DNA from 2 places in the Stenotrophomonas sp. SAU14A_NAIMI4_8 genome. Region 2 is predicted to be linked to the other one. Evidence: predicted binding sites of a transcription regulator. Region 2 holds the regulator's gene; the other holds the start of a gene.

Region 1 (15,473 bases), 2.2 Mb from region 2:
GGAACTGGACCCGAAGCACACCCAGGACCCGGGCACGCTGGCGCGCCTGCAGGTGATCGACGGCAACGGCCAGCGCATTCCGTTGTCCAGCATTGCCAGCTGGCGTTATGGCATGGCGCCGGACCGCATCTACCACAGCGAACAGTTCGCCTCGATCTGGATCGAATTCGCGCTGGCACCGGGGGTTGGCCTGGAACAGGCCACGCAGGCCATCAACACGGCCATGGCGCAGTTGATGCTGCCGCGTTCGGTGCAGGCCAAGCTGTCCGGCGAAGCGGGCGGCCTGGATAGCCTGCGTTCGCGCCAGTTGTGGCTGGTGCTGGGCGCCACGCTGGCGGTCTACCTGGTGCTGGGCGTGCTGTACGAGAGTTTCCTGCAACCGTTGGTGATCCTGTCCACGCTGCCATCGGCAGGTATCGGTGCACTGCTGGCGCTGTGGGTGTTCGGCAACGAACTGAACCTGATCGCCTTGCTCGGGTTGTTCCTGCTGGTCGGCGTGGTGATGAAGAACACGATCCTGCTGGTGGACTTCGCGCTTGCAGGCGAGCGGCGCGGCCTGAGCGCGCAGGATGCGGTGATGGAGGCGGCACGGCTGCGCCTGCGACCGATCCTGATGACCTCGCTGGCGGCACTGCTGGGCACGCTGCCGCTGATGCTCGCCAATGGCGAGGGCTGGGAACTGCGGCAGCCGCTGGGCATCGCGATTGTGGGCGGGTTGCTGGTCAGCCAGTGGCTGACCCTGTACACCACCCCGGCGATGTACCTGGCGTTGGCGAGGATTCGCAGCGGGCGGTGAAGGCGGTCGGGTGAATCATCCACGCATGGCGTGGATCTACTGCGGCATCGTCGGTGGATCAACGCGCTGCGTGGATCGAAGCACCTTGCGCCCCTGGCGCACCACGACGGCTTCGCACCACACGCCGCGCGGGCTTGCCTGCGGTTTCGCGCGGTGGGTCCAGCAGCGGCACCACCGTGCCCGTGCGCTCGGCCAGCCAGCGCACGACCTCAGGTTTCTCGATGGCAAGCCAGAGCAGCATCGTCGTGGCGTCGTCAGGATAGGTGGTCTCGTTCTCGTAGCGGGAAAACGCGATTGCACCTTTTCCGAACAACGAAGCGGCTGCACGTTGGGTCAAACCATAGCGGCGCCGGAATGCAAGTACGTCCTCGCCCAGCAACAAGCCCCGGTAGTGCTCGCGTCGTGCCTCAAGTCGCCTGAGATTCTCGACCTGCTGTGCTTCGCTGGTTGCCGTTGCGCCGCAGGATGGACATTCCATCACCAGCAATTCCACCACCACGGCATTGCCGCGCGGATTGAAATGCCGTTCGCGTGTGGATGCCCTCAACATTTCCTGCTGACACGCAGGGCACAGCCGGGACGTGGATGTGTTCATGGCATGATCCGATGGAACGTACAGCGATCTAGAGATGGCAACTGAGGAAGATGACTCGCAGACTTCCATTCTGGCCAACGGAAAACTTGAGGTAGTAGTTGATGTCGGAGTGGTTGAGCCGGCACTTGCGCACATCGTCGTAGCGGACGGCGTAGGCGTCACATGGATGCCAGGTACCCATTTGATCCCTGCACCACTCCGATCCCTTGTAGTCATGCGCCTGCACGCACATCAGGCAATCCAGGAGGTCAGCCAGCGTCCAGCGCAGGTTGTCCAGATCCCTTTGCGCCTTGTGGGTGGCGATCCAGACGTCATCAGGCTGCAAACCACCGGTGCGCACGCAGTCCTGCAAGGCATCCAGGTCGATCAGGGGCAGCCCATGCACGCCGATTGCCCGCCGACCCCGGCCGAAATCCTGAGGCTGCGGCAATTGCACGGGATCGACCCGCCAAAACACCGGCCTCAATTTATCACCATGATAAGTTTCGTCAAGCCCATGGCGGGTCCATCGCCCCTGTCGCCACGATGTGGCGACTTCTTCTGCGCACAACCCTGAGGCGTGGCAGGAACAGACGAAAGGCTGTTCGTGCCATACCTGACAGAACACAGACGGAGCCTGGGGTGCCGTGATTGCGGGTCGCGCTGGGCCAAGCACAGGAGAGGTTGCTGCCGTCACGAGCGTGGCCGGGATTTCATCCACGCATGGCGTGGATCTACTGGGGCCCGGCCGGCTGGGTAGAGTCGAGCTTGCTCGACTCTACAGAAGAGCGATATCACCACCCCGGCGATGTACCTGGCGCTGTCGCACTTACGCAGCGCCAGGCGCATCGCCGGTGCGGACGGGTCGGTCTCCAACTCCGACCGACCCTGATCGCGGCCGCACCCCCGCAGGCGCTGGCCGCCATCCACACACGTGCCGCATTCAAGCGGCTTCGGACACCTTCACTTCACGGCGGGCGCGCACGGCAGTGGCCAAGCGCTCCAGCACCTGCACGGTGGTGTCCCAATCAATGCAGCCATCGGTGATGCTCTGGCCGTAGACCAGCGGCTGGCCTTCCACCAGTTCCTGGCGGCCGCCGACCAGGTGGCTTTCCACCATCACCCCGACAATGCGCTGCTCGCCGTCTTCCAGCTGGGTGGCGATGTCTTCGATCACCTTCGGCTGGTTGTCCGGATTCTTCAGGCTGTTGGCGTGGCTGGCATCGATCATCAGACGGGTCGGCAGCTTGGCCTTGGCCAGCGCCTGGCAGGCCTCGCCCACGCTGGCCGCATCGTAGTTCGGCTGCTTGCCGCCACGCAGGATCACATGGCAATCCGGGTTGCCGGTGGTGGACACGATGGCCGTGCCGCCCTGCTTGGTGACCGACAGGAAGTGATGCGGGTTCGACGCCGCGCCCACCGCATCGGCCGCAATTTTCACATTGCCGTCGGTGCCGTTCTTGAAGCCCACCGGGCAGGACAGACCCGAGGCCAGTTCGCGGTGCACCTGGCTTTCGGTGGTGCGTGCGCCGATGGCGCCCCAGGCGACCAGATCGGCGATGTACTGCGGCGAGATCACATCGAGGAACTCGACGCCGGCCGGCAGGCCCAGCTTGTTGATGTCGCGCAGCAGGCCGCGGGCGATGCGCAGGCCCTTGTCGATCTTGAAGCTGCCATCCAGGTCCGGGTCGTTGATCAGGCCCTTCCAGCCCACCGTGGTGCGCGGCTTCTCGAAGTACACGCGCATGACGATTTCCAGTTCGCCGGCCAGCGCATCGCGCAGGGGCTTCAGGCGCTGGGCGTACTCGATGGCCGCGTGCGGATCGTGGATCGAGCACGGGCCGACCACCACGGCCAGGCGGTCGTCACGGCCGTGCAGGATCTGGTGCAGGGCCGCGCGCGAGGCGCTGACGGTGTCGGACGCTTCATCGTCGCAGGGCAGCATCGCCAGCAGCTGGGCAGGCGGTGTGAGCGGTTCGATGGTGCGGATACGCAGGTCGTCGGTGTGCGGGGGCATGGCGGGGGGTCTCTACGGAAGGTGGGGGTCCGCAGCGTGGCGACAAGAAAAAAGCCGCCAGGTTCGCTGGCGGCTTTCGGGAATGCGTCTGAAGGTTTCTTCAGGGTGAGCGCAGTCCTTCCTCCGCCGGGGGCTTCGGAAAGTAATACCAATAAAAGTTGGCGTGGGCTGCGTTCATGGGATGTATTGATAACACAGGGTTTTGGCGGGTGCCAACTGTTTCATTCGCAACTGGGGCTGCGGTTCAGCCGCGCTGGCACTACCGCTTGCCGTGTACTTCCAAGTCCAGCAGCAGGCCTTCGTGGATATCCACCCAGCGCTCCACCACGCGGTCCAGCTCCAACCGGGCTTCATCCAGTTGTTCCGGATTGAGCAGCGAGCGTGCCGTGTAGAGATCGGACACCAGACGCCGCAGGGTCGATTCCAGGATGGCCACCGACGGACCCTCCACGCCCGGCAACTGCAACGCCGGGCTGTCGCCAAGGGTTCCGTACAGCGTGACCTGGAGCTTGCTCTGCATGATCGACTTCCCTGCGGGTGGACATGGGCAATACCCATGTTTACCCGGAATCGATGACATGCGCATGTGCCGCGATGGTCCGGGCGGGGCTGGTAGAGTCGAGCTTGCTCGACTGAGACGTACAGCAGTCGAGCAAGCTCGACTCTACGAACGGCAGGAGCAAGAGCAGTCGAGCAAGCTCGACTCTACCAACGCAGGCGCAAGAGCAGTCGAGCAAGCTCGACTCTACGAAAAGCGGGAGCAACAGCGGTCGAGCAAGCTCGACGCTACGACTTCGTGAGGGAGCGTTGGGCGCGGGTGCGGATGTAGGCGTTGGCGGCACTGTCGTGCTCGCGCTGCCAGCGGTCGCACAGTGCGCGCAGCCAGTGCGGCTGGGTCTTGCCGGCGTCGTTCAGCCAGTTGCCTACTGAGTCCTGCACGTAGCGTTCGGGATCGTTGGCCAGTGCTTCCAGCAACGGCAGCGCGTGCTCTGGTTCCTGTTTGAAGACCGCGATATGCGTGGCCCACACCCCGCGTGGGCGCAGTGCTTCGCAGGCATAGCGGCGCAGGTAGGGCGAGGCTTCCCGGGTCCACGGCAACAACAGCTGCAGCGCCTGCAACGGGGCCGCGACCAGATCCGCACGCACCGCCAGCCATGCCCATTCGCGCACGCCAAAATGCGGGTCATCGGCCAGCGGGCGCATGGCCTGCAGCTTGTTGGGCAAGGTGAGCGTGTGATCACTGCCAATCAGGTAGCAAGCCCATCCGCGCACGGTGTCCGAGGGATGCGACTGCCAGTGCGCGGCTGCGCCCTGCCCGGCGTCGCGCAGCAGCACTGCGGCCAGCGCCATGCGCTGGGTGATGCCCTTGCTGGCGGCATCGTGCATGCGCTGCAGCGCGTGTTCCGGAACAGCCGCAACGGCGCGCAGCAGTGCCGCGAAATCCACCGCGAGGCATTCGGCCAGGTGCGTACTGGCCGCGGCGCCGGCATCCAACTCACGCTGCCGCGTGGGATTGATCGCTGTGCTCATGGCAGGGACGTGCGGCCGCTGTCGGTGTGCTGCCAGACCTTGGCCAGCAACCGCGAAAGCTGCACCTGCTCCGCGCCATCCAGGCCATCGAACAGACCGCCTATCCATTGCGTGTGCTGGTTGAACAGGTCTTCGGCCAGGCGCTTGCCGCGCGCGGTCAGCACGATCTGCAGGCGGCGCCCGTCTTCGGCGTCGTTGCGTCGCTGCAGCAGCCCCTCGCGCTGCAACCCGTCCAACAGGCCACTGATGGTGGCGCGGCTGACCCCGGCGCGTTCGGCCAGTTCATGCGGCGGCAACGTGCCGCCGGCGCCGTGCAGCAGGAACAGCACGATGAAGCGTCCTTCGCTGAGCCCATGCGGGGCCAGTCGCGTGGCGCAGTCGCGGTCGATCGCGGCGGATACGGAGAGCAGCTGGAAGCACAGGCGCAGCTGGGCCAGGTTGGCGTGGCCGCGGCGGGTGGCTTCTTCTATCAGCGCGATGTGTTTGGCTTCCAGCACCGTTTTTATCCATATGGTTAGGCGCCTAATGATATTTATGAAAGAACGGGTGATGCAATACCTGGCGGTAGAGTCGAGCTTGCTCGACTCTATGAACGGCAGGAGCAAACAGCAGTCGAGCAAGCTCGACTCTACGAACAGCAGGAGCAAACAGCAGTCAAGTAAGCTCGACTCTACGAACGGCAGGAGCAAGAGCAGTCGAGCAAGCTCGACTCTACGAACGGCAGGAGCAAGAGCAGTTGACGCTACCGGGGCAGGTGCAGGCGGGCGATCAGGCCGCCGCCTTCGCGGTCCAGCAGCTGCAGGGAACCGCCGTGATGGCGGGCGGCATTGGCCGCCACGGCCAGGCCCAGGCCGGTGCCGCCGGTGGCGCGGCTGCGCGAGCTTTCGCTGCGCTGGAAGGGCTGCAGCAGGCGCTCGCGATCTGCCGCAGCAATGCCAGGGCCGCGATCCATCACGTCCAATTGCAGCCCATCGTCACGCTGCACGGCACGCAGCTCCACCGCGCCCGCATAGCGGCTGGCATTGTCGATCAGGTTGTCCAGCGCGCGGTGCAGCAACAGGGCGTCGGCCAGGCACGGCAGGGTGGCAGGCAGCACCGCCTCCAAGTCGACACCACGCAGCCGCGCCGCCTGCACGCAGTCGTCCAGCAGCGGCGCGATGTCCATCCGCTGCAGCTGCGATGGCTGCAACTCGCCGCGGGCGTAGTCCAGCACCTGTTCGATCATGGCGTTCATGCGCTCAATGTCGGCCACCATGCGTTCGGCTTGTGCGGGCGGTGCGAAGTCGGCGCGCAGGCGCAGGCCGGTCAGCGGCGTGCGCAGGTCGTGTGCCACCGCGGCCAGCATGCGGGTCATCTGCTGCGCCTGCTCACGCAGGCGGGTGCGCCCCGCATCCAGCGCGATGGCCAGCATCTGCACTTCGCGCGGCCCATCGTCGGGCAGCGGCGTCTGCGCGTGCAGGTCCAGCGTGGCGCTGGCCTCGGCCAGCCGACGCAGCGGACGGCCCAGCCGCACCGCCGCCCAGGCGGCCAGCGGTGCCAGCAGCACGGTGCCGCCAAGCAGGGCCAGCAGTACCTGCCTGCGCCACGCCGCCAGATCGCTGTAGGCGCTGCTGACCACGCGCCAGCGCCCATCGGCCTGCTGCACGGCCAGTTCGAACGGCGGCCAGGGCAGAGTGGCCAGCACCTGCTGCGCGGCCCGCAGCACGGCGGCATCGCCATCGCGCCCCTGCTCGCCGCCGGCGGCCACCACATGGACATCCGGCGGCCGGTTGTTGCCTGCCCAGACCAGGCGCACCTGCTGTGCCGGCTGATGCAGGCCGTCCACTGCCAGTGCCTGCAGGCGCGCATGGCCGGTACCGGATGGGGCGAGTTCGCGCACGTCCACGCGCAGGCCTACGCTGTCGGCCGCGCGCTCGCCGCGCAGCACCTGCATGGCCTGGTCCAGCCGCATCTGTGGCGCCGCCGGGCGCGGCAACCAGCCGACCACCGCCATGCTGACCGCAGTGGCCAGCAGCAGGCTGCTGAGCGCCAGCAGGGCGATCCAGCGTGCTGTGCTCCAACGCGGTCTCACAGCCGTTGCACCGTCGCACCGAAGCGATAGCCCTCACCGCGCAGGGTCTGCACCAACCCTTCGGCATCGCCGGCGGCCTGGGCCAGTTTGCGACGCAGGCGACTGATGGCCAGATCGACGGCGCGGTCAACGCTGTCGCTGTCATCGCCGCGGGTGAGCTGCATCAACTGCTCGCGGTCCAGCACGCGGCCGGGCCGTTCGGCCAGCGCCTGCAGCAAGGAAAATTCGCCGCGGCTGAGCACGACCTCGGCGCCGTCTGGTGCCAGCAGGCGGCGCTGCTCGGGCAGCAGGCGCCAGCCAGCAAAGCGCAGCTCGATGGGGGTCTGTGCGCGCAGCTTGTCCTGCCGGCGCAACAGCGCGCGCACGCGGGCCAACAGTTCGCGCGGATCGAATGGCTTGGCCAGGTAGTCGTCGGCGCCCATCTCCAGCCCGATCACGCGGTCGGGCGCACTGCCCATCGCCGACAGCATCAGGATCGGAATGGCCCGCGACTGCAGCCGGCGGCACACGGACAGGCCGTCTTCGCCCGGCATCATCCAATCCAGGATGATGGCGTCGGGGCGTTCGGCCTGCAGCAGCATGTCCATGGCCGCCGCATCGGCCGCCACGCGCACGCGGTAGCCGTGCAGCAGCAGGTGGTCGGCGATGGCATCGCGGATGCTGGCATCATCATCCACGACGAAAAGGGTGGCGGTAGCATTCATGCAGCCAGTATGACGGCGCTGTGTATCGGCCCGGTATCAGCAGCGACATACCGGCAACACGCGCCTGCGGCGAAATGGCCACACGTTCCCGAGGAATTCACCGATGCGCCTGGCCCTGCTCCCACTGCTGCTCACTGCCCTGCCTGCCCTGGCCGAGCCCCCTGCCCTGCACAGCCTGCCGATGACGATGCAGGCCAGCCACCCCACCGTGCTGGGCACGCTGGACGGCCGCGACGAACGGCTGTACCTGGTGGTGGACAGCGCCGCCAGCGCGACCCTGCTGGATACCGCCGTGGTGCAGCGCTTCGGGCTGCAGGACGCGAACGCGCGCGATCATGATGCGCAGGGCGCCAGTGCCGGCGGTCTGGCCCTGCGCAGCACGCGCCGCGTGGCGATGGCGCTGGGCAGCCTGCAGCTGCAGGTGACCGCACTGCAGGCCGACCTGGCCAGCCTTTCGTCGGCAGACAGCGCACCGTTGCACGGCATCATCGGCCAGGACATCACCGCAGCCTTCGATACGCGCTGGGATTTCGACCAGTCGCGCCTGCTGCTGTGGCCGGCCCGGTCGCTGCCGACGCCCGATGCGTTCTGCCAGGACAACGCCCTTCCCGATCGCAGTGGCGTGCTGAAGGGCTTCGGCTTCGTCACCCTGCGCCTGGGCGAAGACGGTGTGCAGGCCATCGGCGTGGTCGACACCGGTGCCGCGCAGACCATCCTCAACAACGCGGCGGCCAGCGCCCTGGGCCTGCGCACCGATGGCCGCGATGCGCGCGTGCGGGCGCGCAGCAAGGGCAGCGAAGGGCTGGGCGGCAAGCCGACGCCCACGTGGCTGTACACCCTGCCGGCGCTGGCCAGTACGGGCTGGCAGCACCCCGCGGTGGAAGTGCGCATCAGCGAACTGCCCGTGTTCCGCGCCATCGGCCTGGACCAGCGCCCGGCGGTGATCCTGGGCGCGGACGTGATGCAGGGCGGCCAGGTGGATATCAGTGCCGGCGCCGAGCGGATCTGCCTGCGGCGGCCTACGCAGGGATGACGGTGGGCGATGACGGCGCCGCCGGGCGGGGGTAGGATCGCCCGGTCCCATCAGGAGTTCCGCGCATGTGCCGTGTTTTCCTGCTGTTGCTGACGCTGCTGCCACTGGCCGGATGGGCTGCGCCCGCTCTGCCGGTTCCAACGCCGGAGCGCATCGACGCCGAAGCCCAGCGCCTGATGCGGGCCGCGCATGCACGCGGCATGGCCGTGGCGGTCATTGATGGCGGCAAGGTGGTGCACGTGGCCGCCTATGGCGAACGCAACGCCGCCGGAGAGCCGCTGCGCACCGACACCGTGATGTATGCGGCATCGCTGACCAAGATGGCCTTCGGCCATCTGGTGGCTCAGTTGGCGCAACAGAAGGTGATCGATCTGGATGCCAGCATTGCCACGGCATTGGACAAGCCGCTGCCGGACTACCCTGCCGAAACACGTAAGTACGCCGACTACACCGTGTTGGCCGACGACCCACGCTGGCGCCAGCTGACACCGCGCCTGCTGCTGAACCATGCCAGCGGATTTGCCAACTTCGCTTTCCTAGAACCTGACGGCCGCTTGAAGTTCCACTTCGATCCCGGCAGCCGCTATGGCTACTCCGGCGAGGGGTTGATCCTGCTGCAGTTCGTGCTCGAGCGCGGGCGCCCGGGCCTGGACGTGGGCACGCTGATGCAGCAGCGCGTATTCGACCGCTTCGGCATGCCACGCACCAGCATGATGTGGCGCGACGATTTTGCCGGCAACCTGGCCGATGGCTGGACCCAGCAGGGCAGCGCCGAACCGCACGATGAGCGCAGCCGCGTGCGTGCGGCCGGGTCGATGGACACCACCATCAACGACATGGCCCAGTTCGCCGCCGGCTACGTGCGCGGCGAGGGTCTGTCGACGGCGATGCGCAGGGAGCTGGTGCGCCCGCAGCTGCCGATCACCACCGCCAGCCAGTTCCCCACGCTGCAGCCGGAGCTACCCGCAGCGCAGCAGCGCAGCGATCTGGCGGCCGGCCTGGGCGTGGTGACCTTCCGGGGCCCGCAGGGGCCGGGCTTCTACAAGGGCGGCCACGATGATGCCGTCGGCAATACGCTGGTCTGCCTTGAACAGCGCCAGCGCTGCGTGGTGGTCCTGGGCAACGATGTACGAGCCGAAGCCACCTTCCCTGCATTGGTGGCATTCGTACTGGGCGACACCGGCGTGCCCTGGCAGTGGGAATACGGTGCGTCGAAGGCGTTCGTGAAGTAGATCGGCGCCACGCCGGATGAGCGTGGCCTCAACCGGCCTGTTCGAAGAACATCAGGTAGACCAGGCGCCCGTTCTCCGCGCAGTCGCCGAAGGCAGGCCCGGCGGTGTGCCAGAACCACGGGCGCAGCAGCACCAGGCGGTTGAAACGCATGGGAATGGTCATGGTCGGTTCCCAGGCGCTTTCATCGTTGCTGTCGCGCTCGATGATGTCGCGGTGCATGGCCGCGCCATCGGCGTAGCCCAGTGCGGCCAGCTCGGCCGGGTTCAGTGCCAGGCGGTCGGTGTTGGTGCGGCGGTGGCGGAAAAACTCGGTGCCGCCCTGGCAATGTTCGGGCGCGCTGAGATAGAGGATGCCCGACCAGTGCGAATGGTCGGTATGCACCCGCGCCCGACCCACGTCGTTGGCCAGGGTCAGGCGGAATTTCCCATGCGACTGCAGCGGCTGTACCGGCCGCAGCGGCTCGTTCAGCAGGCGCGAGGCGGCACCGGCCAGCCCCTGCATTTCCAGGCGCTGCAGCGAATTGCGGCCCGGGAACGCGCCATCCTGCTCGGGGTAGTCCAGGCCCAGGCCGGCACGGCGCAGGCCCTGCGCATCGGACGGGGAAAGAAAGTCGTCGACGACGAGGAACGAAGTAGGCATGCGCGGAGGCTAGTGCCGGCAGGTTGCGGCGGCAAGGCAGCGTGCAGCATGAAACCGGCCGGCGCGAACCTGCTTGCGTGCGCGCATCCACGCAGGCCGTGGACCCACAAAAAAACCCCGCCTTGCGGCGGGGTTTTTCATTGCATCGGGAAGACGTGGACTTAGAAGTCCATGCCGCCCATGCCACCCATGCCGCCCATGCCACCGGCGCCGCCCATGGCCGGCTCGTCCTTCTTCGGAGCTTCGGCAACCATGGCTTCGGTGGTGATCATCAGGCCAGCGATCGAAGCAGCGTTCTGCAGCGCCGAACGGGTCACCTTGGTCGGGTCCAGGATGCCGAACTGCAGCATGTCGCCGAACTCACCGGTGGCGGCGTTGTAGCCGAAGCTGCCGCTGCCTTCCTTGACCTTGTTGATGATGACCGACGGCTCTTCACCGGCGTTGGAGACGATTTCGCGCAGCGGGGCTTCCATCGCGCGCAGGGCGATCTGGATGCCGTGGTTCTGGTCTTCGTTGGCACCCTTCAGGCCAGCCAGCGCGGTGACCGCACGGACCAGGGCCACGCCGCCGCCCGGAACCACGCCTTCTTCAACGGCTGCACGGGTAGCGTGCAGGGCGTCGTCGACGCGATCCTTCTTTTCCTTCATTTCGATTTCGGTCGAGGCACCGACCTTGATCACGGCAACGCCGCCGGCCAGCTTGGCCACGCGTTCCTGCAGCTTCTCGCGATCGTAATCGGAGGAGGTGTCCTGGATCTGGGTCTTGATCTGGCCCACGCGTGCATCAACGTTGGCCTTGTCGCCCACGCCGTCGATGATGGTGGTGTTTTCCTTGGAAACCTGCACCTTCTTGGCGCGGCCCAGGTCCTTGATGGTGGCCTTTTCCAGCGACAAGCCCACTTCTTCGGAAATCACGGTGCCGCCGGTCAGCACGGCCATGTCTTCCAGCATCGCCTTGCGACGGTCGCCGAAGCCCGGAGCCTTCACGGCCACGACCTTGACGATGCCACGGATGGTGTTGACCACCAGGGTGGCCAGCGCTTCGCCTTCGACTTCTTCGGCCACGATCAGCAGCGGCTTGCCGGCCTTGGCGACGCCTTCCAGCACCGGCAGCAGGTCACGCACGTTGGAGATCTTCTTGTCGTGCAGCAGGATGAACGGGTCATCCAGGTCAGCGGTCTGCGACTGCTGGTTGTTGATGAAGTACGGGGACAGGTAGCCGCGGTCGAACTGCATGCCCTTGACCACGTCCAGCTCGTTGTCCAGGCCCGAGCCTTCTTCAACGGTGATCACGCCTTCCTTGCCGACTTCCTTCATCGCATCAGCGATGATCTGGCCGATCGACTCGTCCGAGTTGGCCGAGATGGTGCCGACCTGGGCGATGGCCTTGTCGTCAGCGGTGGGCTTGGAGATGTTCTTCAGCTCGGCAACGGCGGCCACGACGGCCTTGTCGATACCGCGCTTCAGGTCCATCGGGTTCATGCCGGCGGCAACAGCCTTGGCACCTTCGCGGATCAGGGCCTGGGCCAGCACGGTGGCGGTGGTGGTGCCGTCGCCAGCGTCGTCGTTGGTGCGCGAAGCGACTTCCTTCACCATCTGCGCGCCCATGTTCTCGAACTTGTCAGCCAGTTCGATTTCCTTGGCGACGGAGACGCCGTCCTTGGTGATGGTCGGGGCGCCGAAGCTCTTTTCCAGCACGACGTTGCGGCCCTTCGGGCCCAGGGTGGCCTTGACGGCATTGGCGAGAACGTTGACGCCGCGCACCATGCGCGAACGGGCGTCTTCACCGAAACGAATATCCTTGGCAGCCATTGCAGTTACCTCATTGGTAGCGCCGGGCCATGCCCGGCGGCTGGGTGTTTGGAATCAGGGGATGCAGCAGGTCGCGGCGGGGCTCAGCCGATGACGGCGAGCACGTCGTCTTCGCGCAGGACCTTGTACTCGACGCCTTCGCTCTTGTACGAGCTGCCGGCGTACTGGCCGTAGATGACCTTGTCGCCGACCTTCAGCGACGGCGCGCGCACGCTGCCGTTGTCCAGCGGCTTGCCCGGGCCGACGGCCACGACTTCACCCTTGGTGGACTTTTCCTTGGCCGAATCCGGAATGACGATGCCACCGGCGGAGATTTCGTCGGCTTCGATCGGCTTGACCACAACGCGGTCGTGCAGCGGCTTGATGCTCATGAGAGACCTCTTAAGTTATTGATTGGTCTGAAAAAGTCTGGCGATTTTAGCACTCACCCAGGGTGACTGCCAGCATTGCGCGTGAAAAAGCCCGACAGGTCGGGAGCAGGACAGAGATGGAGCCCGCCGGGGGCCTTTCAAGGCCATCGCGGCAAAATTTTTCGACGGTGCGCTGCGGCGCGGATCCGGCGAAGTTCCGAGTTTTTTGGTGACGGGCGTCGCAGTGTCAGATATCTGGCGTTCAGTTACGACAAAGTGTCACGTGATCGGCCTTAGTCTCGCCCGGCATTCCCAATCACAAGGAGTAGTCGATGCGATTGCTGTCCCCGCTCGCCGCCGCCTGCCTGCTGGCGCTGGCCGCCGCGCCGGCCCAGGCCGAGGTCTTCATCAACGAACTGCACTACGACGACAGCACCGCTGCCGGCGACGTGGGCGAGGCCATTGAAGTGGTCGCCACCGCCGGTGAGGACCTGTCCGCCTACCGACTGTACCTGTACAACGGCAGCAACCCGTCGGCTGCGGCGGTCTACGCCAACAACCCGGTGCCGGCCGGCACCGCGGCCAGCTGCGGCAGCGCCACCATCGCGGTGGTCACCTACCCGACCAATGGCCTGCAGAACGGGCCGAACGACGGCATCGCCCTGGTCGACGCCAGCGGCAAGGTCGTGCAGTTCCTGAGCTACGAGGGCGCGATCACCGCGGCCGGTGGCCCGGCGGCCGGCATGACCAGCCAGAACATTCCGGTGGCCGAAACCAACAGCACCGCGCCGGGCACCTCGCTGCAGCTGACCGGCAGCGGCAGCCAGTACGCGCACTTCACCTGGGCCGAATCGGCCGGCCAGACCTTCGGCCGCTGCAACACCAGCCAGACCTTCACCGGCGGTGGCGGCACCCCGGGCCCGAACACCCCGCCGTCGGTCAGCACCACCACCCCGGCGCAGGGCAGCAGCACCTTCCCGGCCGCGGCCGATCTGGAAGTGGTGTTCAGCGAGACCGTGACCCTGGCCAGTGGCGCCTTCAGCCTGAGCTGCGGCAGTTCGGGCAGCGTGCCGCTGACCTGGCCGACCAGCGGCCGCACCGTGAAGCTGTCCACCAACACCGCCCTGGTGGCCGGCGAAGCCTGCCGCTTCGACATCCGCGCCGCACGGATCACCGACAGCCAGGGCGCACACCCGGCCGCCGACAGCCGCATCGCCTTCACCGTGGCCAGCACCACCGGCAACCCGGACCCGGGCAACCCCGGCAACCCCGGCACCCCGGAGGGCTACTACTCCAAGGTGAACACCAGCAGCCCCAGCCAGCTGCGCTGCTCGCTGCATGAAACCATCAAGGGCCACACCGCCTACCCGTACAGCGGCTCGGGCACCAGCACCTGGACCATCCTGGAAATCGCCGACGAAGACCCGAACAACAGCGGCAAGATCCTCGATGCCTACCGCAACCGCAGCTACACCAAGGTGACCGACCGTGCCGGCAGTGGCAGCGGCCTGAAGTACAACCGCGAGCACACCTGGCCGAATTCGCTGGGCTTTGCCAGCACCACCGGCGACAAGGGCCTGCCGTACGCCCCGTACACCGATACCCACATGCTGTACCTGACCGACGCGCAGTGGAATGCCGACCGCGGCAACAAGCCCTTCGGCAAGTGCGACAGCAACTGCGGCGAACGCGCCACCGAGGCCAACAACGGCCAGGGCGGCGGCAGCGGCGGCTACCCGGGCAATTCCAACTGGGTGCGCACCCCGGACGGCAACACCGGCACCTTCGAGGTCTGGGGCCAGCGCAAGGGCGACATGGCGCGTGCGGTGATGTACATGGCGATCCGCTATGAGGGCGGCAAGGATGCGGCCACCGGCCAGTCCGAACCGGACCTGGAACTGACCGACGACCGCAGCAAGATCGTCAAGACCAGCAGCTCGCCGGCCTACATGGGCCTGCTGTCCACCCTGATCGACTGGCACCTGGCCGATCCGCCGAGCGACGCCGAGCGCGCCCGCAACGACGTGATCTACAGCTTCCAGGGCAACCGCAACCCGTTCATCGACCACCCCGAGTGGGCCACCCCGGCCCTGTTCACCTCGGCCAAGCCGGCCACCTGCCAGCTGGCCAACTGATCTGCGTTGAAGAAAGTTGCAAATCCCCTGTCCGGCCCTGACCCGGCCGGACAGGGGCCCTATACTCGGCGGTCATGTCGATCGCCGATCCCGTCCTGCTGCTGTTCACCACCTGTCCCGACGCGGACAGTGCCGAACGCATCGCCCACGCACTGGTGGGCGAACAGCTGGCCGCCTGCGTGACCCGCCTGGACGGCGCGCGTTCGACCTACCGCTGGCAAGGCCAGGTGACCACCGATACCGAACTGCAGCTGCTGGTGAAGACCACGGCCAGCCGGGTCGATGCCGCCATCGCCCGGATCGTCGCCCTGCATCCGTATGAACTCCCGGAGTGCATCGCGGTCGAAAGCCGGGCCGGCCTGCCGGCGTATCTGGACTGGATCCGGGCGCAGACCCGGGAGGACACCGTTTGAAGACTCTGTTTGCGCGTGGCGCCGCCCTGTGCGCCCTGTTGTGGCTTTCCCTGCCGGCCTTCGCCCTGGACGAGAAGGACCTGCTGCCGGTGGACCAGGCGTTCGCGCTGACCGCCACCGCGCCCGAACGGGGGCAGATCCAACTGCAGTTCAAGATCGCCCCCGGC
Region 2 (15,473 bases):
CCCGCCAGGCGGCCACGGCCTTGTCGATCTCGCCGGCCAGGCGCTGCAGGCGCTCATCGGCGCCACGCAGCTGTTCCACTTCGGCATGCATGCGCTCGCGCTGCGCGCCCAGCTCGTCCATCGGCACGCGGTGCTTGCGCGCCAGGTCGTGCAGGCGGCCCAGGCGGCGCTCGTTCTCTTCGAACTGTTCCGGGTCGGCGTCCAGGTCGTCGTGCACCCGGTCCAGCAGCGACAAGGCTTCGTGCAGCTGGATCGAGGCGTTCTCGATCAGGCCGTCCACCTCGCCCAGGCGCGCGTCGTGTTCGATCAGGCGCGACAGGTCGTGGCGCACCTGCTGCAGCAGGTCCAGCGCGGAACTGCCGTCGTCGCCGTTGAGCTGGTTGCTGGCGGCCTGGCAGGCGGTCAGCAGGGCGCTGGCATGGGCCTGGCGGCGGTGGCTGGCGCCGAGGGCGGCAATCGATTCCGGCTCCAGATCCTCGCGGTCCAGCTCGCGCAGCTGGTGTTCCAGGAAGCCGATGCGGTCGCTGACGTCGCCCTGTTGCGACAGCGCCAGCGATTCGTCCACCAGCGCCTGCCAGGTAGCGGCAGTACGGCGCACCTGGCGGCGGGCCTCTTCGTTGTTGGCGAAGGCGTCCAGCAGGGCCAGCTGCGACGGCCGCGCCAGCAGCGCCTGCTGTTCGTGCTGGCCATGGATTTCCACCAGGTGCGCGGCCAGATCGCCCAGCTGCGCCAGGGTGACCGGGCGACCGTTGATCCAGGCGCGCGAGCCGCCATCGGCGCGGATGACCCGCCGCAGCTGGCATTGCTCGTCATCGTCCAGCTCGTTGTCGGCCAGCCATTGGCGCGCGGCCTGCAGCTGGTCCAGGGCGAATTCGGCCGACAGCTCGGCGCGGGCGGCGCCGTGGCGGACCACGCCGCTGTCGGCGCGCAGGCCGGACAGGAAGCCCAGTGCGTCGACCATCAGCGACTTGCCGGCGCCGGTCTCGCCTGAAACGACAGTCATGCCGGGCCCGAATTCCAGTTCGGTGGCGCGGACGACGGCGAAATCCTTGATCGAAAGATGTCTGAGCATGGGTAATGGGGTGTCTGCAGCCGCGCAACGCTAGCACGCGCGGCGGGGTGGTCCAATGACTTGCCAAGGCGACGCACCGCCATTATCTAGTGTCCGTGTCTCACAGGTTGATTCCATGCACGGTTCCGCTGACCAGCTTGCCCCGCGTGCGCGCCATCTGCTGCGCACGCTGATCGCGCGTTACATCCAGGACGGTGAGCCGGTGGGCTCGCAGACACTGGCGCGCGTGGCCGGGCTGGAAGTCAGTCCGGCCACCATCCGCAACATCCTGGGCGACCTGGAAGACCTGGGCCTGCTGGCCTCGCCGCATACCTCGGCCGGGCGCATTCCAACCGCCCATGGCTACCGGGTGTTCGTCGACAGCCTGCTGCAGATGCAGCCGCCGGGCGAGGGCGAGCTGGCCCGCCTGCGCCTGGAACTGGCCGGCGGCGGCAGCACCCAGGCCCTGCTGGGCAGCGCTTCGGAGCTGCTGTCGGCCATGAGCCATTTCGTCGGTGTGGTCAGCGCGCCGCGGCGCGAGCAGTTCGCCTTCCGGCAGATCGATTTCGTGGCCCTGGACGGGCGCCGGGTGCTGGCCATCCTGGTGTTTGCCGACAATGAAGTGCAGAACCGGGTGATCGAGACCCGCCAGGACTTCGCCCCGGGCCAGCTGGAACAGGTCGCCAATTACCTGAACGCGCATTTCGCCGGCCTGCCGCTGGCCGAGATCCGCACCCGCCTGCTGCTGGAGCTGCGCGATGCCCGTTCCGAGCTGGAGCAGCTGCTGGCGCACAGCATCGAGCTGGCCGAGCAAGCCCTGCAGCCGCCGGCCGACGACATGCTGGTGGCCGGGCAGACCCGGCTGATGGGGGTGCAGGACCTGTCCGACCTGGAGCGGCTGCGCGAGCTGTTCGAGCTGTTTTCCAGCAAGCGCGAGATCCTGCAGCTGCTGGAACGGACCATCCAGGCCCCGGGCGTGCGCATCTTCATTGGCGAAGAGACCGGCATGATGCCGCTGCAGGGCGTCTCGCTGGTCACCGCGCCCTATACCGCCAATGGCCAGGTGCTGGGCGTGCTGGGGGTGATCGGGCCCAAGCGCATGGCCTACGACCGCATGATTCCACTGGTGCAGGCCACCGCCGACGTGCTGGGCGCGGCCTTTTCGCCGTCCGGACGCGCCCCGGGCACATCCGACGCTTGAAACGCAGCATCCCGCCCACACTAGGGTGGGTGGAGGCGGGCTGTGACCGCCAGGGACCCAGACATGAACCACGAAAACCCCGATATCGAATCCCAGCAGAGCGCGGCCGATGCAGCGGCTGCGGCCGGCGTGAGTGACGAAACCGAGCGCCTGCGCGCCGAGATCGAGCAGATCAAGGCCGACGCCCTGCGTGAACGCGCCGATCTGGACAACCAGCGCAAGCGTGTGGCCCGCGACATCGAGCAGGCCCGCAAGTTCGCCAACGAAAAGCTGCTGGGCGAGCTGCTGCCGGTGTTCGACAGCCTGGATGCCGGCCTGAAGGCCGCTGGCGATGACGCCCATCCGCTGCGCGAGGGCCTGGAGCTGACCTACAAGCAGCTGCTGAAGGTCGCCGCCGACAATGGCCTGGTCCTGCTGGACCCGACCGGCCAGCCGTTCAACCCGGAACACCACCAGGCCATCAGCCAGGTGCCGACCCCCGGCGCCGCCCCCGGCAGCGTGGTCACCGTGTTCCAGAAGGGCTACCTGCTGAACGAGCGCCTGCTGCGGCCGGCGCTGGTGGTGGTGGCCGCCGACTGACCCGGCGTCCGAGGCGAACGGCCGCCGGGCATGGCCCGGCGCTACCCGCCCCCGCAATGTTTTCCAGGCGCTGAACACAGCGTTCGGGGGATGGCTTGAATGTTCCACGAGCCTCCCCCACATCCCATTCATCCACCGGCACAACGGCCGGACTGAACCCAACAAGCATTCTTCAGGAGTCTCCCCCATGGGCAAGATCATTGGTATCGACCTCGGCACCACCAACTCGTGCGTGGCGATCATGGACGGCGGCAAGGCCCGCGTCATCGAGAATTCGGAAGGCGATCGCACCACCCCGTCGATCGTCGCCTACACCAAGGACGGCGAAGTGCTGGTCGGTGCCTCGGCCAAGCGCCAGGCCGTGACCAACCCCAAGAACACCTTCTACGCGGTGAAGCGCCTGATCGGCCGCAAGTTCACCGACGCCGAAGTGCAGAAGGACATCGCCCACGTCCCGTACAGCATCCTGGCCCATGACAATGGCGATGCCTGGGTGGCCACCAGCGACGGCAAGAAGATGGCCCCGCAGGAAATCTCGGCCAAGGTGCTGGAAAAGATGAAGAAGACCGCCGAGGACTTCCTCGGTGAGAAGGTCACCGAAGCGGTCATCACCGTGCCGGCCTACTTCAACGACAGCCAGCGCCAGGCGACCAAGGACGCCGGCCGCATCGCCGGTCTGGACGTCAAGCGCATCATCAACGAGCCCACCGCGGCCGCGCTGGCCTATGGCCTGGACAAGGGTGACAACAAGGATCGCAAGATCGTGGTGTACGACCTGGGCGGCGGCACCTTCGACGTCTCGGTGATCGAAATCGCCAACGTCGATGGTGAAAAGCAGTTCGAAGTGCTGGCCACCAACGGCGACACCTTCCTGGGCGGCGAAGACTTCGACAACCGCGTCATCGAATACCTGGTTGAAGAGTTCAACAAGGACCAGGGCATCGACCTGCGCAAGGATCCGCTGGCCCTGCAGCGCCTGAAGGACGCCGCCGAGCGCGCCAAGATCGAGCTGTCCAGCGCCCAGCAGACCGAAGTGAACCTGCCGTACGTCACGGCCGACGCCTCCGGTCCGAAGCACCTGAACATCAAGCTGACCCGCGCCAAGCTGGAAGCGCTGGTGGAAGACCTGATCAAGAAGTCGATCGAGCCGTGCCGCGTGGCCCTGAACGATGCCGGCCTGCGTTCGAGCGACATCAGTGAAGTGATCCTGGTCGGTGGCCAGACCCGCATGCCGAAGGTGCAGCAGGCGGTGACCGAGTTCTTCGGCAAGGAACCGCGCAAGGACGTCAACCCGGACGAAGCCGTGGCACTGGGTGCGGCGATCCAGGGCGGCGTGCTGGGCGGCGACGTGAAGGACGTGCTGCTGCTGGACGTGACCCCGCTGTCGCTGGGCATCGAAACCATGGGCGGCGTGTTCACCAAGATCATCGAAAAGAACACCACCATCCCGACCAAGGCTTCGCAGGTGTTCTCCACCGCCGAGGACAACCAGTCGGCCGTGACCGTGCACGTGCTGCAGGGTGAGCGCGAACAGGCCCGCTTCAACAAGTCGCTGGCCAAGTTCGACCTGTCCGGCATCGAGCCGGCCCCGCGAGGCCTGCCGCAGGTGGAAGTGTCCTTCGACATCGACGCCAACGGCATCCTGCACGTGTCGGCCAAGGACAAGAAGACCAACAAGGAACAGAAGGTCGAGATCAAGGCCGGTTCGGGTCTGTCCGAGGAAGAAATCGCGCGCATGGTGGCCGATGCCGAAGCCAACCGCGAAGAAGACAAGAAGTTCCAGGAACTGGTGCAGGCCCGTAACCAGGCCGATGCCCTGATCCACGGCACCCGCAGCGCCATCACCGAGCACGGCAGCAAGGTGGGCGGCGATGTCATCGGCAAGGTGGAAGCGGCCCTGGCCGATCTGGAAACCGCGATGAAGGGCGACGACAAGGCACAGATCGAAGCCAAGTCGAAGGTGCTGGAAGAAGCCGGCCAGGCGCTGTTCGCCGCTGCTTCGGCCGACCAGGGCGGTGCCCCGGGTGCCGACGCCGGCAACGCGGGCAAGGCGCAGGACGACGTGGTGGACGCCGAGTTCACCGAAGTCAAGGACGACAAGAAGTCCTGATCCGGACCGACACGGGGCGCTGCCTGGCAGCGTCCCGTTGTCGCATCAGGGTCCTGACCGCCACCCGGCGTGTCGGGGCGCCCGACGCAAGAGCGGACCTGGTTCCGCTCTTCCGCTTTGACGAATCCCGACTTTCCGGAAGCTGATCCACCCTATGAGCAAGCGCGATTACTACGAAGTGCTGGGCGTTGCCCGCACCGCCACCGACGAAGAGCTGAAGAAGGCCTACCGTCGCTGCGCGATGAAATTCCATCCGGACCGCAACCCGGGTGATGCGGCGGCCGAAGCCTCCTTCAAGGAGTGCAAGGAAGCCTACGAAACGCTGTCCGACGGCAACAAGCGCCGCATGTACGATGCCCACGGCCACGCCGCGTTCGAGCACGGCATGGGCGGTGGCGGTGGTCCGGGCGGCCCGGACATGAACGATATCTTCGGCGATATCTTCGGCAATATTTTCGGTGGCGGCGGTGCGGGCCCGCGCCAGGCCCGTCGCGGTGCCGACATCGGCTACGTGATGGAGCTGGACCTGGAAGAAGCGGTGCGTGGCGTCGAGCGCCGCATCGAGATTCCGACCCTGGCCGAGTGCGGCGACTGCGATGGCAGTGGCTCGGAAGACGGCAAGGTCGAGACCTGCAACGTCTGCCATGGCCGTGGCCAGGTGCGCATCCAGCGCGGCATCTTCGCCATGCAGCAGGCCTGCCACAACTGCAACGGCCGCGGCCAGATCATCGCCAAGCCGTGCAAGACCTGCCACGGCAACGGCCGGGTGGAAGAAGACAAGGTGCTGTCGGTGAAGGTGCCGGCCGGCGTCGATACCGGTGACCGTATCCGCCTGTCCGGCGAAGGCGAAGCCGGTCCGGCCGGTACGCCGCCGGGCGACCTGTACGTGGAAGTGCGCGTGCGCGAGCATGCGATCTTCCAGCGCGACGGCGACGACCTGCACTGCGAAGTGCCGATCCGCATTTCGCAGGCCGCGCTGGGCGATACCGTGCGCGTGGCCACCCTGGGCGGCGAAGCGGAAATCCGCATTCCGGCCGAAACCCAGACCGGCAAGCTGTTCCGCCTGCGCGGCAAGGGCGTGCGTTCGGTGCGCAGCCGCAGCGAAGGCGACCTGTACTGCCGCGTGGTGGTGGAAACCCCGGTGAACCTGACCGCCGACCAGCGCAAGCTGCTGGAGCAGTTCGAGGCAACCTTCAACGGCGAAGACGCGCGCAAGCACTCGCCGAAGTCGGCCACCTTCATGGACGGTGTAAAGGGCTTCTGGGACCGGATGACGTCCTGAGGATTCACCGCAGACGGTGAACGGTAACGCCGGGCCATGCCCGGCGTTTCTGTTTGTGGACATCGCACGCATTCCGCCGGGCATGGCCCGGCGCTACCAGGGGACTGTTCTCAGGTAGATCCACGCCATGCGTGGATGTGGTTCGAGGGATCAACGGAAAAACGCCGCCGGCGTCTGCCCCAGCTGCCGCTTGAACATGCTGGTGAACGCGCTGGGGCTGTCATAGCCCATCGCCAGCGCCACATCGATCACCTTTTCGCCCACCGCCAGGCGCTCCATCGCCGCCAGCAGGCGGGCCTGCTGCCGCCATTGGCCGAAGGTCATGCCCAGCTCGCTGGCGAAATGGCGCTGGATGGTTTTCACGTCCACCGCCAGCGCCTGCGCCCAGTCCTGCAGCGTGGCCTCGTCGCCGGGGTGCTTCTGGATGTGCTGGCAGATGCGCTGCAGGCGCGGGTCGGCCGGCGTTGGCAGGTGCAGCGGCAGCACATCCATGCGATGCAGTTCGTCCAGCAGCAGGCGCACCACGCGGCCGTCGCGGCTGTCGTCTTCGTGCTCGCCCTGGATCTGGCTGGCCGCGTGCAGCAGTTCGCGCAGCAGTGGCGCCACCTGCACCGCGAACGGTTCGGTGGCCAGCTGCGGGGCGAAGGCAGGATCGATATACAGGCTGCGCATGTGCACATCGGCAATGCAGTCCACCCCGTGCGCCATGCCGGCCGGCATCCAGATCGCGCGGGTGGACGGTACCACCCAGCGGCCCACTTCCGAGCGCACCACCATCAGGCCCGACATGGCATAGACCAGCTGGTGGCGGCGATGCCGGTGCGGCGACACCCGGGTGCCGGCGGGATAGTCCTTCACCCGGCAGGTCACCGGCCGGTGGCCGGGCACCTCGTTCCAGGGCGCGGACTCCCGGATCGCGCAGGGGGTGTCCTTTTTGCGATATGGCATGACCAGAACGCGGCGGAAGGGAAGGGACGGGCACCGTAGCATGCGTGGCTCGCCCCATCCTGACTGCGCACCATGTCCAGCCTGGCTTCCCCGGTTCCACGCACCCGCAGCACGTCCCCGGGCGTGCTGGCGGCGATTTCCACCTCCCACGTGGTCAACGACATGATGCAGTCGCTGATCCTGGCCATCTATCCGGTCATCAAGGGCGGTTTCAACCTCAGCTTCACCCAGATCGGCCTGATCACGCTCACCTATCAGCTGACTGCGTCGATCTTCCAGCCGCTGGTGGGCCTGGCCACCGACCGCAAGCCGGCGCCGTATTCGCTGCCGATCGGCATGGCCTCGACCCTGTGCGGCATGCTGCTGCTGGGCTTCGCACCGAACTACGCCATGGTGCTGCTGGCCGCGGCGCTGGTGGGCGTCGGCTCGGCCATCTTCCACCCGGAAGCCTCACGCATCGCGCGCCTGGCGTCGGGCGGCCGTCATGGCTTCGCGCAATCGGTGTTCCAGGTCGGCGGCAATTTCGGTACCGCGCTGGGCCCGCTGATCGCCGCGGCGGTGATCGTGCCGTACGGCCAGCACGCCGCCTCGTGGTTTGCCGGCGCGGCGCTGATCGGCATTGCCCTGCTGACCTATGTCAGCCGCTGGTACGCGTTGCACTTGGGTACGCCGCGGCCGGCCGGGCAGGGCCCGGTCGCCCCGCGTCATCCCCGGCGCACGGTGGCGCGGGTGATGGCCATCCTGCTGGTGCTGATCTTCAGCAAGTACTTCTACATGGCCAGCATCGGCAGCTACTTCACCTTCTATCTGATCCACCATTTCGGAATTCCGGTGGCGCAGGCGCAGCTGCATCTGTTCGCGTTCCTGGTGGCATCGGCGGCGGGTGGCTTCCTGGGCGGGCCGCTGGGTGACCGCATTGGCCGCAAGCCGATCATCTGGGCCTCGATCCTGGGCGTGGCGCCGTTCGCGCTGGCGTTGCCGCATGCCGATCTGTTGTGGACCACGGTGCTGGCGGTGCTGATCGGTTTCGTGCTGTCGTCGGCGTTCTCGGCCATCGTGGTCTATGCGCAGGAAATGATGCCGCACCGGATCGGCATGGTGTCGGGGTTGTTCTTCGGTTTTGCCTTCGGCATGGGCGGGCTGGGTGCGGCGGTGCTGGGCCTGCTGGCGGACAAGACCAGCATTGAGTTCGTCTACCAGTTGACCGCGTTCCTGCCGCTGCTGGGCATCGTCGCCGCCTGGCTGCCACCGTCGCGGCCGGCTGCACACTGAGGGGGAGGGTTGTTTGCAGGGCTTGCAGCCCTGCACCTGCTTGGAGCAACGTCAACGTCAAAAGCGGGCATTCCGTGGGATGGCGGGGTGGGTCCGGTTGAGGGGGACGCTGCAAGTACGTCCCTGTAAGCTCGGTCGCCGCATCCATGCGGCTCACGCCCCCTCAACCGGACCCACCCCGCCTTCGACAGTTTCCTGCGATCTGTCGGAACCACACGGGGTCGGATCCCGTTGCTGCGCAACGGGCTCCGACCCCATTTTGAATGTCGATATTTGACAGGTTTCATCCACGCATGGCGTGGATCTACTGTGTCGACCAAGGTCGACACCTACCAACAGCCGCGCGTCTTAGTAGATCCACGCCATGCGTGGATGAATTCCTTCGATATCCGACAGATGTGCCGACCAACAGCACGCGGAATGTGTGAGAGGTGGGGCGGTGTGGGTGGGCAGGACCGCAGGCGCCATGGATGGCGCCTACGAGCCTCCATGGATGGATTCACGGCGTGTCCTGCCCACCCACACCGCCCCGCCATCCCCCGGAATGCGGCTGTTGCTGTTGCTTTGGCTGTTGCCGTTGCTTTGAAGCAGGTGCAGGGCTGCAAGCCCTGCCGAAAACTCCCTTGGGCGTAGAATGCGGGGATGAGCGAATCCCTCGAAAACCACTTGCTCCACGGTCGTCGCCAGCGGCCCGACGGGCCCTCGCCGATCGACGTCATTTCGGTCCAGTCGCAACTGGTCTACGGCCACGCCGGCAACAGCGCCGCGGTGCCGCCGATGCGTGCGCTGGGCCTTCGCGTGGCCGAAGTGCCGACCGTCCTGCTCAGCAACGCGCCGTTCTACGACACCACCCGCGGCCGCGTGCTGCCCGCTGACTGGTTCGCCGACCTGCTGCAAGGTGCCGCCGAACGTGGCCTGCCGAAACGGGCGAAGATGCTGGTCTCGGGCTACTTCGGCAGCGCCGCCAATGGCGCGGCGTTCGCCGACTGGCTGGACACCCTGCTGCCCGCCTGCCCGCAACTGCGCTACTGCCTGGACCCGGTGATCGGCGATACCCATACCGGTCCCTACGTGGAGCCGGGGCTGGAAGCCATCTTCGCCGAACGGCTGCTGCCGCACGCCTGGCTGGTCACGCCCAATGCCTTCGAGCTGAATCGCTTGACCGGCATGCCCGCGCTGGCCGAGGCCGATGCCATTGCCGCCGCGCGCACGCTGCTTGATCGCGGCCCGCAATGGGTGATCGCGCACAGCGTTGGCGGCAACCCGGGCGAACTGGTCACCCTGGCCGTGGGCCGTGAGGAAACCTGGCGCTGGACCTCGCCGCTGCTGCCGGTGGATGTGGCCGGCACCGGCGATGTGCTGATGGCCCTGGTCGTGTCGTTCCTGCTGCGTGGTGAATCGATGCAGCAGGCGATCTCGCGTGCCGTGGCCGGCACCCATGCGGCGCTCGAGGCGACGCTGGCGCAGGGCTTCGAGGAGTTCGATGTGATTGCCGCGGCCCCGGCTGCGCTGGCCGACGGCGCCCGCTTCCAGGCCGAACGGCTGGCATGACCGCTTCGCAGGCACGCACGCCGCGCACGGTCGGCATCGTTGGCAGCGCCGGCGCCTACGGGCGCTGGCTGACCCGTTTCTTCCAGCAGCACATGCAGCTGCAGGTGATCGGCCACGACCCGGCCGACCCCACCTCACATTCGCCGGAGCAGCTGCTGGCACAGGCCGACGTGCTGGTGTTCTCCGCACCGATCCGGCATACGCCGGCGCTGATTGCCCGCTACGTGGAACAGTCGGGCGGGCGCGAGGCCGGGCGCCTGTGGCTGGACGTGACCTCGGTGAAGGAAGCACCGGTACAGGCGATGCTGGCCTCGCAGGCCGAGGTGGTCGGGCTGCACCCGATGACCGCGCCGCCGAAGGCGCCCACGCTGAAAGGCCGGGTGATGGTGGTCTGCGAGGCGCGGCTGCAGCAGTGGCAGCCGTGGGTGGATGCGCTGTGCAGCGCCCTTCAGGCCGAGTGCGTGCGCGCCACGCCGCAGCACCACGACCAGATGATGGCGCTGGTGCAGGCGATGGTGCATGCCACCCATCTGGCCCAAGCCGGCGTGCTGCGCGAATACCAGCCGCAGTTGGGTGACCTGGCGGCGATGATGCCGTATCGCTCGGCGTCCTTCGAGCTGGATACGGCGATCATTTCGCGCATCCTGTCGTTGAACCCGTCCATCTACGAGGACATCCAGTTCGGCAACCCGTATGTGGCGCCGATGCTGGAAAAGCTGGTCGGTCATCTGCAGCGCCTGCAGCAGCAGGTGGGGCAGGGCGACGATGCGGCGCGCGGTGCGTTCCGTGAGCAGTCGTTGGCGGCCAACCACGCGGCGTTCGGCGAGCCCGCGCTGGCGGCGGGCAACTACACCTTCGAACGGGTGGGTTACCTGCTGGCCGACCTGACCGAGCGCAACGCGCTGTCGGTGCACCTGCCGGAAGATCGCCCCGGCTCGCTGCGCGAACTGCTGAACGTGTTCGAGCAGCATGGCATCAGCCTGGCGTCGATCCATTCCTCGCGCACGCCGGCCGGCGAAGTGCACTTCCGCATCGGCTTCGTGGCCGGCAGTGACGTCGCTGCCATCGCCCTGGCGGCGGCGGACGTGGATGCCAGTGGCATCGGCCGGGTGCTGGCCTAGTCGTATTCATCCACAGGGGATGTGGATGGTTTCTGCGTAAAGGTGTGGATAACCGCGCGCAGCCCTTGGCAGGCAATGCTGTCAAGACGATTGGCGAAAAATTGGCCACACATTTTTGTAGCGTCGAGCCATGCTCGACGCATCCCCCGTGTCGACCAAGGTCGACATCTACCGGTCACCGGGCCGGGCCATGCCGGGCGGCCCGATCAGATCGTCAGGTGCAGTTCGCCACCGGTGGTGGTGAATTCGCGGCCGTTGCGTACCAGGTGCCGGCCATCGTCCAGTTCGTAGCGCGGGGTGGCTTCGGACGCATGCCCGCTGCCATCGGCATCGGGCTTGAATTCGATGATGACATGGGTTTCGCCGTGGCTGTCCACGGCGGGAAACTGACGGAACGACATCGCCCAGCTCCTGCATGCAGCCGGTTCGCTGCGATTCCAGCGTGGGCTGCCCCCCGTTAGCGGGGCGTCATCAATCGATGAACTGCAGGCGCGCCAGTTCAGCGTACAGGCCGCCTTCGGCCAACAGCTGCGCATGGGTGCCTTCGGCCACGATGCGGCCGTGGTCCATCACCACGATGCGATCGGCCTTGAGCACGGTGGCCAGGCGATGTGCGATCACCAGCGTGGTCCGCCCGGCCATCAGGCGTTCCAGTGCCTGCTGTACGCCATGTTCGCTCTGCGCGTCCAGCGCGCTGGTGGCTTCGTCCAGCAGCAGGATCGGTGCATCCTTCAACAACGCACGGGCAATGGCTACGCGCTGCTGCTGGCCGCCGGAAAGGCGGGCACCGCGCTCGCCCAGTTCGCTGTCGTAACCCTGCGGCAGGGCGCGCAGGAAGGCATCGGCTTCGGCGGCGCGGGCGGCGTCTTCCACCTCGGCATCGCTGGCCTGCAGGCGGCCGTAACGGATGTTGTCGCGCGCGCTGGCAGCGAACAGCGTGGGCTGCTGCGGCACCAGTGCCAACTGCGCGCGCAGCGCGGCCGGGTCGGTTTCGCGCACGTCGATGCCGTCCACGCAGACGCGGCCCTGTTCGGGGTCGTGGAAGCGCAGCAGCATCGACAGCACCGTACTCTTGCCGGCGCCGGAGGGACCGACCAGGGCCACGGTTTCGCCGGGGCGCACGTGCATGCTGAAGTGGTCCAGTGCGGCCTGGTCAGGCCGCTGCGGGTAGTGGAACACCACATCGTTGAACTGGATCTCGCCGCGCAGCGGCTGCGGCAGCGCACGCGGCTGCGCGGGCGCGCGGATTTCGATGTCTTCCTGCAGCAGCTCGCCAATGCGGCCCATGCCGCCGGCGGCACGCTGCAGTTCGTTCCACACTTCGGCCAGCGCGCCCACCGAACCGCCACCGATCAGGGCATACAGCACGAACTGGCCCAAGGTGCCGGCGCTGAGGCGGCCGGCGATGACATCGTGGGCGCCGAGCCACAGCACACCCACGATGGCGCCGAAGATCAGCAGGATGGCGCTGGCGGTGACCAGCGACTGCGCACCGATGCGCCGGCGCGCGGCACCGATGGCATCGGCCAGTGCGTGGTCGAAGCGGCCGCGTTCGTATGGCTCGCGTGCATGCGCCTGCACCGTGCGCACCGCGCCCAGGGTTTCGCTGGCCAGGCTGTTGGCATCGGCAATGCGGTCCTGGCTGTTGCGCGCCACCGTGCGCAGCTTGCGTGCGCCGATGATGATCGGCAGCACCGCCAGCGGAATGCCCAGCAGTGACCATGCGGCCAGCCGTGGGCTGGTGACGAACAGCATGCCCAGGCTGCCGACCACGGTCACGCTGCTGCGCAGGGCGACGGACATGGTGGAGCCGACCACGCTGCGCAGCAGCTCGCTGTCGGCGGTCAGCCGCGAGACCAGTTCGCCGCTGCGGCTGCGGTCGTGGAAACCGGCGCCCAGCTGGATCAGGTGTGCGTACAGCTTGCTGCGCAGGTCGGCCACCACTTTTTCGCCCAGCAGCGATACAAAGTAGAAGCGTGCGGCAGTGGCCAGGGCCATCACCACGGCCACCAGCATCAACAGGGCGAAGGCGCGGTTGATCTGGCCGCCGCTGCTGAAACCATGGTCGATCATCTGCTTGACCGCCGGCGGCAGGCTGAGCGTGGCCGCCGAGGAGATGGCCAGCGCCACCAGCCAGGCACTGAACAGGCCGCGGTGGCGACGCACGAAGGGCCACAGCGTGCGCAGGCTGCCCAGGCGGCGCAGCGGCGGGGTCGAGGCGGTGGCGTCGTCCTTGTCAGTCATGCAGGTCGTCGTTGTAGATGCGGATACGATCACGGGTGGCGTCGCGCAGGCGCGTTTTCAATGCTTCCACCTGCTCTGCGGGCAATTCCACCCGCAGCCGCACACCGTGGCTGTCGAACTGTTCATCGCGTTTTTCGGCCCCGTGCGCGGGCAGGGCAGCGTGCAGGGCGCCCAGATCCTCGAAAGCGGCGGCCAGTTGCAGCCGTGCCAGTTCCACCAGGGGCTGGCGTGGCGCGGTGCGCAGGCATTCTGCGGCAGTACCGCCATAGGCGCGTACCAGGCCGCCGGCGCCCAGCTTGATGCCGCCGTACCAGCGCGTGACCACCACCACCACCCGATCAAAGCCCTGGCCATCAATGGCGGCCAGGATCGGCCGCCCGGCCGTGCCGGCGGGCTCGCCATCATCGCTGGACCGGTAATCCTGGCCGTGCCGGTAGGCCCAGCAGTTGTGGGTGGCGTCGGCCACGGCGACCTGCTGCAGGAACGCCAACGCCGCCGCGGCACTGTCGATGGGCGCGGCATGGGCGGTGAAGCGGCTGTGCTTGATCTCCAGCGTATGGCTGACGGGCTGGGCGAGGGTATCGGGCATTGCACGCATTCTACGGCGTTGCCACCGGCTTGCCTCAGTCGTCCAGCAGCGGGCGCAGATCCTTGGGCAGGCGCGATTCCGGGTATTGCTGCAGGTAGCGCTCCAGGCTGATGCGGGCCAGGTCGCGCTGGCCGGCATCGCGGCGCTCGCGGATCTTCTGCAGCCACTGCCGGCGCGGCAGTTTCGCGTCGGCCAGTACTTCAGCGTGTACGTCCTGTGCGCTCAGTCCGGCATCGCTGGAGCGACGCAGCATCACCCCGGGCGCGCGGGCGGCGGGCGCACTGGCCGGCGCCGGGCTGGCCTTGAAGGCGGCCGGTGCTTCGCGCTGCTGTTGGCGTGCGGCGGCTGCCGGTGCTGCTTCGGCGGCCATCTCGGCGCTGTCCGCTGCGGCGGCTTCCGCTGCAGGCGCGGGCGCGGCGTACGCCACGGGCGCCGGCGGTGCTGGCGGTGCCGGTGGCGCAACAACATTTTTGGCGACCGGTGCGGCCGCCGGTTGCGGTTCGGGTGCTGCCGGCGCGGGCGCCATCTGCGGTGCAGGCGCGGCCTGGGCCGGTGGTGGGGGCGGCAGGGTCGCCGGTTCGGCGGCGCGGTCGACCACCGCAGGCTCAGCCGCGGGCGCTGCGGCGTCTGCGGCTGCGTGTTCGGCCTGTGCCGGTGCAGTGGCTTCCATCGGTGGCGGTGCAGGGGGTTCCGGCCGCATCTGCCAGGCAATGCCCACGGCCAGCACGGTCGAGGCGGCAATGCCGAACACCGCCGGCCAGCGCCCGCCCTTGCGCACACGCCGGGCCCGATCAGCCGGCTGCGGCGTTGCGGCGGCGCCCTGTGCCGGGGCCGCCGTGTCCTGCACCGCGGCGCGTGCAGCGGCCAGGATGGTCGCGTCCAGCGATGCCGGCGGCGCCTGTTCGCTGCGGCGCCCCAGCAGGCCGGCCAGTGCGCGCTCTTCCGGGGTCAGTGGATCGTCTCGGTTCATGCGTTCAGTCCCGCACGCAGCTTGTCCATCGCATAGCGCAGCCGCGATTTCACGGTCTCCCGGCCAACGCCGGTGATCTGGCCGATCTCCTCCAGGCTCAGTTCCTGTTCCAGCCGCAGTTGCAGCACTTCGCGCTGTTCGGGCGGCAGGTCTTCCATCGCGCGCTGGATACGCCGGCGCTGCTCGAATTCAGACAGTTCAGCTTCCGGCGTGTGCCCATCTTCCAGTGCTGCCAGGCGCAGGTCGGCATCGGCCGGTGCGGCGGGCCGGTGGCGCGCCGCGCGCCAGTGGTCGTTCAGCCGGTTGTGGGCGATGCGGAACAGCCATGTGCTGAATGCGGCATCAGGCTGCCAACCGGCGCGCGCGCTGATCACCCGTTGCCAGACGTCCTGGAAGATCTCCTCGGCCAGCGCGTTGTCGCGCAGTTGCCGCAGCAGGAAACCGAACAGGCGCTTGCGATGCCGCGCATACAGGCTTTCGAACGCATGCAGGTCGCCACCGGCCCAGGCCAGCATCAAGGCTTCGTCGGTTGGCAGGGCGGCGGCGTCCACGCTG

Evidence for each region. Region 2 encodes HrcA, which represses chaperone genes, less so after heat shock. Its sites were predicted from a motif close to TTNGCACTCNNNNNNNNNGAGTGCNAA; they were not measured.
Region 1: C1930_RS17925 (co-chaperone GroES) is a predicted target of HrcA. The motif match lies at 12,826-12,852, and genes of this name have one in related genera.

Annotation. Positions count from the first base shown of each region.
Region 1 covers NZ_CP025999.1:3,959,373-3,974,845, forward strand. Annotated here, with positions in the region: gene C1930_RS17855 (efflux RND transporter permease subunit) at 1-796, shown strand, start outside; gene C1930_RS17860 (type II TA system antitoxin MqsA family protein) at 855-1,391, opposite strand; gene C1930_RS20355 (hypothetical protein) at 1,420-1,827, opposite strand; gene C1930_RS17875 (3-deoxy-7-phosphoheptulonate synthase) at 2,314-3,387, opposite strand; gene C1930_RS17880 (hypothetical protein) at 3,647-3,907, opposite strand; gene C1930_RS17885 (DNA alkylation repair protein) at 4,174-4,917, opposite strand; gene C1930_RS17890 (MarR family transcriptional regulator) at 4,914-5,414, opposite strand; gene C1930_RS17895 (HAMP domain-containing sensor histidine kinase) at 5,660-6,952, opposite strand; gene C1930_RS17900 (response regulator transcription factor) at 6,985-7,692, opposite strand; gene C1930_RS17905 (pepsin/retropepsin-like aspartic protease family protein) at 7,796-8,725, shown strand; gene C1930_RS17910 (serine hydrolase domain-containing protein) at 8,791-9,957, shown strand; gene C1930_RS17915 (DUF6445 family protein) at 9,986-10,597, opposite strand; gene groL (chaperonin GroEL) at 10,759-12,408, opposite strand; gene C1930_RS17925 (co-chaperone GroES) at 12,492-12,779, opposite strand; gene C1930_RS17930 (endonuclease) at 13,091-14,893, shown strand; gene cutA (divalent-cation tolerance protein CutA) at 14,968-15,306, shown strand; gene C1930_RS17940 (protein-disulfide reductase DsbD domain-containing protein) at 15,303-15,473, shown strand, end outside.
Region 2 covers NZ_CP025999.1:1,792,685-1,808,157, forward strand. Annotated here, with positions in the region: gene recN (DNA repair protein RecN) at 1-1,072, opposite strand, end outside; gene hrcA (heat-inducible transcriptional repressor HrcA) at 1,188-2,252, shown strand; gene grpE (nucleotide exchange factor GrpE) at 2,316-2,831, shown strand; gene dnaK (molecular chaperone DnaK) at 3,019-4,941, shown strand; gene dnaJ (molecular chaperone DnaJ) at 5,096-6,223, shown strand; gene C1930_RS08405 (helix-turn-helix transcriptional regulator) at 6,374-7,171, opposite strand; gene C1930_RS08410 (MFS transporter) at 7,244-8,443, shown strand; gene pdxY (pyridoxal kinase) at 9,086-9,994, shown strand; gene C1930_RS08420 (prephenate dehydrogenase) at 9,991-11,115, shown strand; gene C1930_RS08425 (hypothetical protein) at 11,322-11,516, opposite strand; gene C1930_RS08430 (ABC transporter transmembrane domain-containing protein) at 11,587-13,359, opposite strand; gene C1930_RS08435 (YigZ family protein) at 13,352-13,948, opposite strand; gene C1930_RS08440 (hypothetical protein) at 13,983-14,918, opposite strand; gene C1930_RS08445 (RNA polymerase sigma factor) at 14,915-15,433, opposite strand.